DNA from 3 places in the Allobosea sp. TAF32 genome. Region 2 is predicted to be linked to each of the others. Evidence: riboswitches for the same ligand, from Rfam matches in the RefSeq annotation. Region 2 holds a riboswitch; each other region holds the start of a gene.
The links. A riboswitch is a leader RNA that binds a small molecule or an ion and turns the genes downstream of it on or off. The one in region 2 is predicted to bind thiamine pyrophosphate.
Positions count from the first base shown of each region.

Region 1: another riboswitch for thiamine pyrophosphate. It lies ahead of AB4Z16_RS13180 (LuxE/PaaK family acyltransferase); the one in region 2 lies ahead of thiC (phosphomethylpyrimidine synthase ThiC).
Region 3: another riboswitch for thiamine pyrophosphate. It lies ahead of thiO (glycine oxidase ThiO); the one in region 2 lies ahead of thiC (phosphomethylpyrimidine synthase ThiC).

Region 1 covers NZ_JBFRDM010000005.1:300,572-304,866, reverse strand. Annotated here, with positions in the region: gene ggt (gamma-glutamyltransferase) at 1-1,453, opposite strand, end outside; TPP riboswitch at 1,593-1,720, shown strand; gene AB4Z16_RS13180 (LuxE/PaaK family acyltransferase) at 1,810-2,886, shown strand; gene AB4Z16_RS13175 (acyl-CoA reductase) at 2,892-4,295, shown strand, end outside.
Region 2 covers NZ_JBFRDM010000001.1:680,384-684,678, forward strand. Annotated here, with positions in the region: gene AB4Z16_RS03060 (hydroxyethylthiazole kinase) at 1-342, opposite strand, end outside; gene thiC (phosphomethylpyrimidine synthase ThiC) at 348-2,225, opposite strand; TPP riboswitch at 2,304-2,408, opposite strand; gene AB4Z16_RS03070 (hypothetical protein) at 2,480-2,677, opposite strand; gene AB4Z16_RS03075 (OmpA family protein) at 3,119-4,072, opposite strand.
Region 3 covers NZ_JBFRDM010000007.1:223,496-227,790, forward strand. Annotated here, with positions in the region: gene AB4Z16_RS16450 (GNAT family N-acetyltransferase) at 1-160, shown strand, start outside; gene AB4Z16_RS16455 (hypothetical protein) at 470-802, shown strand; gene AB4Z16_RS16460 (DUF6538 domain-containing protein) at 943-2,046, opposite strand; tRNA gene AB4Z16_RS16465 (tRNA-Ser) at 2,152-2,242, opposite strand; TPP riboswitch at 2,440-2,541, shown strand; gene thiO (glycine oxidase ThiO) at 2,619-3,614, shown strand; gene thiS (sulfur carrier protein ThiS) at 3,598-3,795, shown strand; gene AB4Z16_RS16480 (thiazole synthase) at 3,797-4,295, shown strand, end outside.

The DNA.
Region 1 (4,295 bases), on a different contig from region 2:
CCTCGGTCCAGACGCGCGGCGCCTCGACCGCCTCCTGCAGCGTCATCCGGTGGTCGATCAGGTTGACGATCGCCTGCAGCGCCGAGGGGAAGATGCGCAATGCACCCGGCAATCCCAGCGCGAAGGCAAGCTTGCCCTCCTTCAGCGCCATCATCGGCGCCATCGAGGTGAAGACCCGCTTGCCCGGCGCGATCGAGAGCGCGCGGCCGGGATGCGGATCGAAGTTGAACATGTAGTTGTTGGCGATCATCCCGGTGCCCGGAATCTGCACGCAGGCGCCGAACAGCCCGTTGATCGTCTGAGTCGCGCTGACGACATTGCCTTGCGCATCCGCGACAGTGACATGGGTGGTGTCGGCGGATTCACCGCCCGAAAGCCCGGCCGTCCAGCTCTTCGCCCGGCCCATCTCGATCAGGGCGCGCCGCTCGGCCGCATAGCCCTTGTCGATCAGCCTGTTGACCGGCACCTTGACGAAGGCGGGATCAGCCGTCGCCACCGCCCGGTCGGCGAAGGCGATCTTCAGCGCCTCGGCCAACAGATGCACCGCATCCGCCGAGCCGAAGCCGAGCGAGCCGATATCGTAGCCTTCGAGGATGTTGAGCATCTGCGCGATATGCACGCCCGAGGACGAGGGCGGCGGCGGGCCGATGATCTCATAGCCGCGATAGGAGCCGCGGATCGGCTCGCGCAACTCGATGCGGTAATTCGCGAGATCGGCCTGATCGATCAGCCCGCCATGGGCCGCCATGTAGTCGGTCAGCGCCCGCCCGAGCCGCCCACCATAGAGCGCATCCGGCCCCTCCACCGCAATCAGCTTCAGGCTGGCGGCATAGTCCGACTGAACCAGCCGCATGCCGGGCTGGAGTGGCTGGCCGACCGGCAGCAGGAGCGCGGCGAGGCCCGGATCGCGGGCGAGATCGGCGGCGTTGTCGGTGATGCAGTTCGAAAGATAGGGCGTGACCACGAAGCCGCGCTCCGCCAGACCGATCGCCGGCTGCAGCACCTCGGCCAGCGGCAGCGTGCCGAAGCGCGCCAGGGCCTCGCACCAGCCCTTGAGCGCGCCCGGCACCGCAACGGCCTTGGCGCCGACCACGTTCTCGCGGTCGCGGGTGTCGCGCTGCCTGCCGATCTCGTCGGACAGGCAGTCATACATGTCCGGAGTCGCATGGCCCGGCGCGGTCGAGAGATTATCGATCACAACATGGCGGCCGTCCGCGAGGCGGATATGGCTCAGGCCACCGCCGAGAATACCGACCATCATCGGCTCGGCCACCGTCAGAGCGAACAGCGACGCCACCGCCGCATCGATCGCATTGCCGCCGGCGAGCAGCATCTGCGCGCCCGCCGCCGAGGCGAGCGGATGATTGGTGACGACCATCCCGCGCGAGCCGGTGGCCGGCTTCTTCTCGCAGGTGAAGGAGGCGATGCGGGGCGGCGGCGCGGAAAGGTTCATGGCCGGCACAGAAACGGTTTTGAAGGCCGGCGTCGAGCCTCTTCTTCGGCATGCGCGCCATGTCAGGATTTCGAGTCGGCCCCAACCTGGCCTTGCGCCGGCAACGCTTGACAAGCCATGGCCCGAAGCCCCACCTAAACGCTGTTCCCAGGGGGGCCTCGCTAGGAGGCTGAGATTCCGCCGGCTGGCTCTTGAGACCGGCAACGCGGTGACCCTCCGAACCTGATCCGGATCATACCGGCGTAGGGATGCGGGACATGCGGCCATCCAAGGCCCTGACTCCAGCTTGCGCCCGTGATCCTTTTGCGATCGACGCTCCCGGCTTGGCCGCGAGCGTCCGAACGGAGTGGGCCGCAGTGACGCAAGCCGAGATCATCGAGGCGCTGCTGGCGTTCATCGCGCTTCCCGACGCGTCGGAAGCCGAGTTCGAGGCCATGGCGCTGAAGGTCTTCGCCTATCAGTTCCGCAACAACGAGCCCTACAAGCGCTTCTGCTTGCAGCGCGGCCGCACGCCGCTCTCGGTGAAGCGCTGGCGCGACATCCCGGCCGTGCCGATCACCGCCTTCAAGGACCTGACGCTGAGCTGCAGCCCCCCGGAAGCGGCCGAGTACGTCTTCATGACGAGCGGCACTACCCAGGGCGTGCGCGGCCGCAGCTACCACCCGACGCTCGCCGTCTGGAAGCGCTCGATGCTGGTCAATTTCCGAGAGCGTTTCATGCGCGGCCGCGAGCGCATCCGCATGGGCATCCTCTTCCCCGACGAGACGGAGCTGCCCAATTCCTCGCTCGCGCATTATCTCGGGCTCGCCCGGCGCGAATGCGGCACGCACGATTCCCAGGTCTTCATTGGCGCCGCCGGTCTCGATCTGAATCGTTTGCTGCCGGCGCTCGCGCAGGCCGAGACCAGCGGCGAGCCCTATGCCCTGCTCGGCGCGAGCTATTCCTTCGTGCCACTGATGGATGAGCTCGCGGCACGCGGCCTGCGGTTTGCTCTGCCGGAAGGCAGCCTCATCCTCGACACCGGCGGCTTCAAGGGCCAGTCGCGCGAACTTACGCCGGACGAATTCTATGACGGGCTCGCCGCCGCCTTCGGCGTGCCGCGCTCATCCTGCATCAACATGTACGGCATGACCGAGCTGAGCTCGCAGCTCTACGACGACGGCAATGCGGTCTGCCCGTCGGTGAAATCCGGCCCGCACTGGATCCGCAGCCGCGTCGTCGATCCGCTGAGCGGAGCGGATTTGCCGGAGGGCGAGCGCGGCGTGATCGTCCATCACGACCTCGCCCATTTCAACTGCGTCGCGGCGATCCTGACCGAGGATGCCGGCGAGATCGTTCCGGGCGGGTTCAAGCTGCTCGGCCGTGTCGATGGCGAGGCCTCGAAGGGCTGCTCCGTCGCCGTGGCCGAATTCCTCGCCGCGGCGCGGGGCTGACGGACGTGATCGAGCATGCGGGCCATCTGCCGGGCCTGAGCCGCGAGGCACTGCGCTGGCGCGAGGTCGGCCACAGCGCCTGGGGCGAGAGCGTCTCGGTCGCGCTGCCGGAACTCGACGAGGCTCAGGCCGCGACGCTCTGCGAGCATGTGCGCAGCAATGCCCGCGCCCGGCTGAAGCGGATGGACACGGCGCGCATCGTCGCGGCGATCGACGCCGCCGTCGCGCGCCTGCTCGACCGGCAGCACCCCTTACGGCGCAAGGCCGAGCACCTGCTACCGATCGTCACCGGCTATGACCGCGAGACGGTCCGTCTCGGCCTGACCAGCTATCTCAAGACCTTCCGGCGCCCGCAGCTCCTGCGCTTCCTGGCCGAGGATTTCGCCAATCCCGCCATGCTCGACGGCTTCCAGCCGACGGCCAAGGGCGGTTACCTGCGCGCCCATGGCCCAGAGCTCCTGCTGCATGTCTGGGCCGGCAACGTCCCGGCGCTCTCGCTCTGGAGCCTGATCTGCGGATTGCTGGTCAAGGCCGGCAGCGTCGGCAAGCTCGCTTCGGCCGAGCCGCTGACGGCCGGTTGGTTCGCGGGCCTCCTCGCCGAAATCGACCCGGAACTCGGCGAATGCCTCGCCATCGTCTGGTGGAAGGGCGGCGAAGCGGCTGCCGAACCGGCGTTCCTGCGCGCGGCCGACACCGTCATGGCCTATGGCGGCAACGACACGCTCGCGGCACTGCGAGCGAAACTGCCGATCACGACCCGCTTCCTGCCGCATGGCCACAAGATCGGCTTCGGCGTGATCGCGCGCGAAGCGCTCGACAGCCGCAAGGCTCCGGCCCTGGCCCGGCTCGCCGCCCATGACGTCGCCCGCTACGAGCAGCAGGGCTGCTATTCGCCGCAAATGCTCTTCGTCGAGCGCGGTGGACGCGTCAGCCCCGCCGAATTCGCGCGCTACGTCGCGCAGGAACTCGCCGCCCTCGCCTCCCGCCACCCCCGCCGCGCGCTTTCGCAAGGCGAAGCCTCTTCCATCGCCGCATGGCGCGGCGCACAGGAGATGCGCGCGCTGGAAGGCACTGCGGAACTCCTCGGCGAGCCCAGCGATGGCTGGAGCGTGGTTCATGTCGATGCGCCGGAAGCCCTGAACCCGACCGGCCTGAACCGCACGCTCAAGCTGGTCTCGGTCGAAAGCCTCGATGACGTCCCCGCCCTCGTCGCGCCCTATCGCAGCTTCCTGCAAACGGCGGGCGCCGCCGCAGCCCCCGAGAGGCTGTTCCGGCTCGCGGAGCAATTGGGCGAAGTCGGCATCAGCCGCATCGCCCCGCTGGGCCGGATGACCGCACCGGAAGCCGGCTGGCATCATGACGGGCGCTTCAGCCTGCTCGACCTCGCCACCTTCACCGAGATCGAGCAA
Region 2 (4,295 bases):
GTCCTCGGCCAGCCCCAGCCGCAGGGGCGACAGCTCGACGAAGACCGGGTCGAGCACCAGCGGAATGCCGCGTTCGCGCGCCACAGCGACGAGCTTCGGGATCGCGCGCTCGCCCTCAGGGCTGATCGTGCCGAGATTGATCAGGATCGCGCTTGCCCCGACCGCGACCGCCGCAACCTCCTCGGGATGACCAGCCATCGAGGGCACGGCCCCGAAGGCGAGCAGCATGTTGGCGGTGACGTTCTGCGCTACGGTATTGGTCAGGCAATGGATGCGCGGGCGGCGCTCGGACACCCGCGCGAGGATCGACGCGACCTTGGCCGCGTCGAGGCTGTCGTTCATGCCGCTCATTCGGCCGCAGGTAGATAGATGCTGCCACCCTTGTCGAGGAATTCCTTCGATTTGGCAGCCATCCCCTCAGCAGCCATGGCCTCGAGACTTGCCCTCTCATTGTCGCTCATCGCGAGAACCTCGGCGCGCAGGTCCTGCGTGATCTTCATCGAGCAGAATTTCGGCCCGCACATCGAGCAGAAATGCGCGACCTTGTGGGCATCCTTCGGCAGCGTCTCGTCGTGGAACTCGCGCGCCGTGTCGGGGTCGAGCGCCAGGTTGAACTGGTCCTCCCAGCGGAAGTCGAAGCGGGCGCGGGAGACCGCGTCGTCCCTGATCTTCGCCGCCGGGTGGCCCTTGGCGAGATCGGCGGCATGGGCGGCGATGCGGTAGGTGATGACGCCGGTCTTGACGTCGTCCCGGTTCGGGAGACCCAGATGCTCCTTCGGCGTGACGTAGCAGAGCATGGCGCAGCCATACCAGCCGATCATCGCCGCGCCGATGCCAGAGGTGATGTGGTCATAACCCGGCGCGATGTCGGTGGTCAGCGGTCCGAGCGTGTAGAAGGGCGCCTCGCCGCATTCGCGCAGCTGCTTGTCCATGTTCTCCTTGATCTTGTGCATCGGCACATGGCCGGGGCCCTCGATCATGACCTGGCAGCCCTTCTTCCAGGCGACCTGGGTCAGCTCGCCCAGCGTCTCCAGCTCAGCGAACTGGGCGCGGTCGTTGGCGTCGGCGATCGAGCCCGGACGCAGGCCGTCACCGAGCGAGAACGAGACGTCGTATTTGCGCATGATGTCGCAGATCTCGTCGAAGCGCTCGTAGAGGAAGCTCTCCCTGTGATGCGCCAGGCACCAGCGCGCCATGATCGAGCCGCCGCGCGAGACGATGCCGGTCACACGACTGGCCGTCAGCGGGACGTAAGGCAGGCGAACGCCGGCATGGATGGTGAAGTAGTCGACGCCCTGCTCCGCCTGCTCGATGAGGGTGTCCTTGAACACCTCCCAGTCGAGCTTGATAGGATCGCCGCCGACCTTCTCCAACGCCTGATAGATCGGCACCGTGCCGATCGGCACCGGCGAATTTCTGAGTATCCAGGAGCGGATGTTGTGGATGTTGCGGCCGGTGGAGAGGTCCATCACCGTGTCGGCGCCCCAGCGGATCGCCCAGACGAGCTTCTCGACCTCCTCGGCTGCGCCTGAGGTCACGGCAGAATTGCCGATATTGGCGTTGATCTTGACCAGGAAGTTGCGGCCGATCGCCATCGGCTCCAGCTCGGGGTGGTTGATGTTGGCCGGGATAATGGCCCGGCCGCGCGCAATCTCCTCGCGGACGAATTCGGGCGTGACGAATTCCGGAACGACGGCGCCTAAGCTCTCGCCGTCGGCATGGCGCTCCCTGGCGCCTTCCATCATGGCGGCGCGGCCAAGATTCTCGCGATGTGCGACATAGATCATCTCGGGCGTGATGATGCCGGCCTTGGCGAATTCGTATTGCGTCGCCATCTGGCCGGGCTTCGCCTCGAGGATCGGGCGCTCGGCCGGGCAGGCCGGCACGAGCTGCGCTTCGCTGATATGGCCGTTGTCGGCGGCGGTGACGGCGCGGCCGGGCACGGTCTGGAAGCCGCGGGCATCGAGCCAGGCGCGGCGCGGCTGCGTCAGGCCGGCATTCAGGTCGATCCTGGCGTCGGTCTCGGTATAGGGGCCGGAGGGATCGTAGATGCGCACCGGCGGCTCGGCATCCGTCGTCAGCACGACCTCGCGGAAGGGCACGCGCATTTCGGGATGCTCGGGCGCGGCGACATAGATTTTGCGCGAGCCGATGATCGGGCCGGTCGTCACGCTTTGCGGCGCGGTCTTGACGCTGTTCTTCTGGGGTTTTGCGTGGGCATTCATGAGGATCTCCTCCTTGCGACAGGTCAGGAGATCCGGGTTTGAAAGCGGTACAGTCGCTGTCTGCGGACAAGGCTCGGCCCTGTGCACGCGTTCCAGTCCCTCCGCCGGTATGACCCGGATCAGGTTCGACGGGTTCGGCTTCGGAAGCCATCTCAGCCCTTGCGGGCACCCCTCGGAACAGAGGCGAGGTTAGGCGCAGAGAAGTCGCTTGGCAACGGCCTCAGCGACAAACGATCGAAGCTGGGGAAAGGAGATCAGGCGGTGCGGTCGACGAGACCGCCCTGACCGGCCGGGAGCGTCGCCTTGGCTGCATCAGCGCTCTGCTGGAGCATGGTGACGAGGCTTTGGTCAGCCTGCGCGTTCTGCTTGAGCATCTCGACCGACAGCGCCTGCTGCGTCGAGGCGGCCTGCATCGTGACGATGCTGCGGGAAACGGAGGCTGCGTCGCTCATGCCGGCGACGCTAATGCGCCCGCCTTGCCAAATCCTGAACGACCTTCAGGGCCTGATGATCGACGGCACCGAGCGCGGCATCGGCGGGTCGCGACTCGGCTGCGGCGGACCAGCCTGCGCCCTGTCATAGCGCTGCTCACGCCTGTCGGCGCGAGGCCGCATACCGCGTTCCCCTGCCGGCGGCCGCACGGCCTCATCCGCACGCGGCGCCACCGGCACACCTGGAGCAGGCTGTTTCTCGGCAGGGGGAACATTCTGAGCCCATGTCGGAAACGGCGCGAACGAACCGGCAAGCACCAGACCTGCCATCGCCAGAGCGGACATCTTCATGGCTGCATCTCCCATCAGCGACTCCTCCGGAAGAGAAACCGCTGTGGACGTGCGGGGTTCCCCGCACGCCGCGGCGCACGGGGCCGCCCGTTGAGCAGCCCCGCCCGAGGATCAGCGGTTCTGGCCGGTCAGCAGTGGCGTGATGCGCCGCAACGTCACGCGCCGGTTTTCGCGGGATGCCCCTTGCGTCTGCACCTTCAGATACTGCTCGCCATAGCCCTGGGTGGTCAGGTTTTCCGGCGGGATCTGGAAGTCGCGCGTCAGGATCTCCCCGACCGACTGGGCCCTGCGATCCGAGAGCGAGAGATTGTCGACATCGGCACCAACCGCGTCGGTGTGGCCCTCGACGAGGAAGACCTCGTTCGGCGAGCCTTGCAGCACGCGCCGGATCGAATCCGCAATCACTGCGAGGCGCTGCGCCTGGTCGGGCGTGACCTGCCAGGAGCCGGTCTCGAAGTTGATCGTGTCGATATCGACGCTGCGCATGCGGGCGCGCAGATCCGGCGAATAGCGGACCTCGTCCAGCGTGTAACGGCGCGGGATCGCGGCGATCGGCGGCGCCATGATCGTCTCGTAGATCAACGCCTCGTCGGCCTGGTCGGCATCGACGATATAGCGCTCGCGCGGGATCGGCAGCGGCGGCGGCGGCAGCACGACGATATCGTCGGCGAAGCGCCCCGGGCGATCGCGCAAGGTATTGTCGATGATCACCACCTCGCGGTCGTCGCGATCGATGCGGGTGCGGCGGATCAGCCGGCCCTCCTCGTCGGTGACGGTGACGATGCGCGTGCCGTCAGGCCGCTCGAAGACGGTCCGCATCTCGCCGTCGCGGCGCTCGGAACGGCCTTGCCAGCCGAGATCGCGAAAGCGCTGGTCCTCATCGCGGCGGATGATGGCCCGGCCGTCATCGTCGCGAATGATGGTGCGGCCGGGCTCGCGGATGACGGTAACGTCACCCTCGCGACGCTCTTCGCGCCGCGCCCGAATGTCGTCGAAGCGCTGCGCTCCCTGAACGGCCATGATGCCGCCGATCGCGCCCACGCCGAGACCAATCGCACCCGCCACGCCCGGCGAGATGCCGCCGCGACGGCCTTCGCGCTGCGGCGGCTGGCTGGGGAAGGCCCCGCCGGACGGCGGCTGCGCCGGAGCCGCGCCGGGCTGGGCCGGTGCGACACCGGGTTGCGCCGGGGGCGGGGCGCCAGGAGCGGCTGCCGGAGGCCCGCCCGGAGCGGGGCGTGCAGGCTGAGCGGGCGCCAGTCCCGCGGGCGGCGTGCCCGGGGGCGAGGTC
Region 3 (4,295 bases), on a different contig from region 2:
CGCCGAGAACACGGCGTCGTTGACGCTGCACGAGCGCTTCGGCTTCGCCCGCGTCGGCCTGCTGCCGGCGGTCGCCTATCGCTATGGCAAATGGTCCGACAGCGTCATGGTTCAAAGGTCGCTCGGTGCGGGCGCTACGCAGCCTATCCCGCCGGGTTGAGCCTGCCGCTCGACACCGCGCAGGACCGAAGGCGCATCATCGAGACCTGGCAGCCGGTACGGAGCGTCCGCCTCGAGCGATTTTCCGGAGCATCCATATGAGACAGGTCAAATGTGCACCGCCGCAGCGCCGTGCGTCGCAGACGCGGATTGCGGTTCCCGGGAAAATCGGGACAAGAAGACGGTACGCTGAATCGCCAGATCGCCTGATCGCAGACTCCGATGATCTGGCGGAGAACCGGGCAATCTAGGCTCAGGACCTGCCAATTTGGATCGATCTGTGATTCACGGTGTCCGGGAGGATGCTGTGATGGATGATTTTTTTCTGCTGTGCGAGCGTCAGATGGCGCAGATGGAGGCGTATTTTCCGCTCTCGCATGGCGTGCCACGGGTGGATGACCGGCGCGTGGTGAGCGGCATCGTCTACGTGATCCGCAACGCCATTGACGCGGTTGTGCGCGAGGCGGTTGCCGGTGTGATCCTTTGCAGCCTCCTTGCTGCCGTTAGCGTCTCGATAGAGCTTGCAAGGAAGCGAGCCGACAGTTTCGGCAATCAGGCGCACGGCCTGAAGAACTGCGGGAACCTTGAGGGCGGTATGCGCAGTAACCGAAACACCAGAAGCAGTCGGCAGCGCGCCGAATAGCTCAGCCACGACGGGATCAGAAAGGGGAATCGACTTCCTCTCAAATCCGAAACGAAGCGACTTCTTTACGCTGCCGACTAACTCGCGGAACACAACTCGACCTTCACCAACTCAACGGCGAAGATTCTGACACATGAATGTCAGTTCATCAAGATCGAAAGCCTATAATAGGTATAATATCCTATATAATTTTCCGATGTGCGCATGCCGCTATAGAGCGCGATGAGCATCGCCCAACGCTTTTCAGTTAGCTTCGGCGACGGATCGAACAGGGGCGCGGCGAGTATCTTCTGGAGGTCGGCTTCGCGAAAATAGTCGCGGTCCTCGTCAGGATCGCGATTGCTCTGATCGACGCGGACGCCCTTCGCGGGGGTGTCGGGAATGACGCTGTTGTTGACGCACCACGTCAGCATGGCGCTGAGCCGGGATAGCCACTTGTCATTGATGGTTGTGGCGTTGAGCGTCGGGAAGGGCTCCTTGCGAGCCTTGTTCGACCGGATCGCTTCGGGGAGCGTCTTGTCGGGGAAGCGCTTCGTATAGTTCGCAGAGGTTTCGAGCAGGGCGTTCTTGTAGGCCAGCACGTCCTGCCGGGTGATCCGATAGGCCGGCTTCGCCTCGGCGACAGTCGAGGGGAGTTCCGTCGCCGGGATCAGCATTGGATGCTTGGCAGGACCATCCGGCTCGCCACGGTCGCGCCGGTTCTGGTTTTCGATCGTCTCGGCTTTCACGCCGGCGAGCATCCGCGCGAGCGTTCGCCATTCCTCGGTGCCCTTGACCGGAACGGGGCTGCCATCATTCGCGAACTCGTCAACGGCCCATTGGATTAGGGCGGCAAGCTCGTCATCTTCAGCGCCACCGCTCGCCGCCCTCTTAAGCGCGTAAAAGTAGGTCGGGCGGAACATCGCCGCGTGTGCCGGATCATAGCCGGTCGGCAGGCTCCGGGCCGCATCGTCCTGTTCAAGCTCCCGGCCATAGTGGGCGAGGGCCATCTGCCGAACGCTCATGGGGCGGCGGCGGGACGGTGCGGCAGGGTTGAGGGCTGTCACGCGGTCGCGGGCCTGATCAAGTTCCATCTGCATGCGATGGATCGCAGAAGAGAGCAGGCGAATCGCGACGGTGCGGTCGGCCCCCAAGGGCTCAGTCAGTTCCCGCTTACCTACGATCGGGCGAAGCGGAGCGGGCACCGTTAGCCGAGCATAGTATCGGCCATTCCGGGGGAGCAGGTTCCTGATTTTGCCGGCCATCGTGCCCTCTGCCAGAGCGATTTTGTAGCAAGATTTGTAGCAGAGGTATGTGAAAAGCCGTTGGGGAACAACGCTTTTTCAGGACACTCAAGGGCTTAGGGGAAATGGCGGAGACGGAGGGATTCGAACCCTCGATACCCTTGTGGGGTATGCTCATTTAGCAAACGAGTGCCTTCAGCCTCTCGGCCACGTCTCCGGCGAGAGGCTCTATGCCCGATTGCAGAGGCCTTTGACAAGTCTCGCCGACAACTTCCTTCGCGCGACCTGTGTATTCGCGCGGGCGCACCTCCCGATCACTCCCGTGCGAAGGGCGTGGTCGGGAGGTGCGAGGCCGCCGCAACGGAGCCTTGCGCCGGCTCCGCTTGCTCCCCGGCGGCGCTGCCATTAAATTGGCGCTGTCCGTTGGGGTGCCGAAAGGCTGAGAGGCGTGGCTCGCGCCAACCCATCGCACCTGATCCGGGTAATGCCGGCGAAGGGAACGGTCTTCGGCTCGCAGACACCTCGCTCGCGCCTCAGGCCGCTGCCTTCCCGGAAGCAGGGAAAGCATGACGCCAGAACGTCCTCACTCAGTCCTGACAGCCGCTGTGGTCGGCGCTGGCGTCGTCGGTCTGGCCTGTGCCACCGAGTTGCTGGCGCGGGGTGTGCAGGTCGTCCTGCATGAACGCGGCCCGCGTATCGGCGCCGAAGCCTGTTCCTGGTATGCCGGCGGCATGCTCGCGCCCTGGTGCGAGGGCGAGAGCGCCGAAGAACCGGTGATTCGGCTCGGGCAGCAGGCGGCCGATTGGTGGGAGCGCCATGCCGGCGGCGTCGCTCGCAACGGCACGCTCGTGGTTGCGCCGAGCCGGGACCGTTCGGAGCTGCGCCGCTTCGGTCAGCGCACCGACCATTTCGAGGAGATCGACAGCGAGGCCATCGCCGGGCTGGAGCCCGATCTCGCCGGCCGCTTCTCGCGCGGCCTGTTCTTCTCCGCCGAGGCGCATCTCGATCCGCGCCAAGCCATAGCAGCCCTGGCCGAACGCCTCGTCGCAAATGGGGCCGCCCTTCATTTCGGCAGTACGGTCGAGCCGGCCGATCTCGATGCCGATATCGTCCTCGACTGCCGCGGGCTGGCGGCGCGCGATGTCCTGCCCGATTTGCGCGGAGTCAAGGGCGAGATGCTGCTCCTCCGGAGCGACGAGATCCAGCTGTCGCGGCCCGTCCGGCTGCTGCATCCGCGCATCCCGCTCTATATCGTGCCCCGCGCAGACGGCCTCTTCATGGTTGGCGCGACGATGATCGAGAGCAGCGAGCGCAGCCGCATCTCCGCCCGCGCCATGCTGGAGCTGCTCGGCGCGGCCTATGCGCTGCATCCCGCCTTCGGCGAAGCGGAGGTCGTCGAGATCGGCACCGATGCCCGCCCGGCCTTTCCCGACAACCTGCCGCGGCTGACGCGCCGCGGCCGCGTGATCCATGTCAACGGGCTCTATCGCCACGGTTTCCTGCTCAGCCCCGCCATGGCGCGGATGGCGGCGGAGGCCGTGCTAAACCCGCAAGCAACACCGGAGATGCTGCATGACCTTGCTGCTTAACGGCGCGCCGCAGGAGATCGCGGCGAAGACGCTGGCCGAGGCGCTGGCCGAGCTCGGCTTTGCCGACCGCATCGTTGCGACGGCGGTGAATGGAGACTTCGTGGCGGCGCGCAAGCGGGCTGACGTCGCCTTGAGCGAGGGCGACCGCATCGAGATCGTCGCACCGATGCAGGGAGGCTGAGATGGCATCCTTCTATGGCTTCGCGCCGCAGAACCCGCTTTTCCTCGGCACGGCGCAATATCCGTCGCCCGCCATCCTGGCCGAGGCGGTGAAGCGCTCGGGCGCCGAGGTCGTCACCGTCTCGCTGCGCCGGGAATCGGCCGGCGGTGCCGGTCAGGCCTTCTGGGCGCTGATCCGCGAGCTCGGCGTCAGGGTGCTGCCGAATACGGCGGGCTGCCTCACCGTCAAGGAAGCCGTCACCACCGCGCAGATGGCGCGCGAGGTCTTCGGGACCGACTGGATCAAGCTCGAGGTGATCGGCGAGGACGACACGCTGCAGCCGGACGTGATCGCGCTGGTCCAGGCGGCCCGCATCCTTGCCGATGACGGTTTCAAGGTCTTTCCCTACACCACGGAGGACCTCGTCGTCGGCGGGCGCCTCCTCGATGCCGGCTGCGAGGTGCTGATGCCCTGGGGCGCGCCGATCGGATCGGGCAGGGGACTCAACAACCCCTACGGCC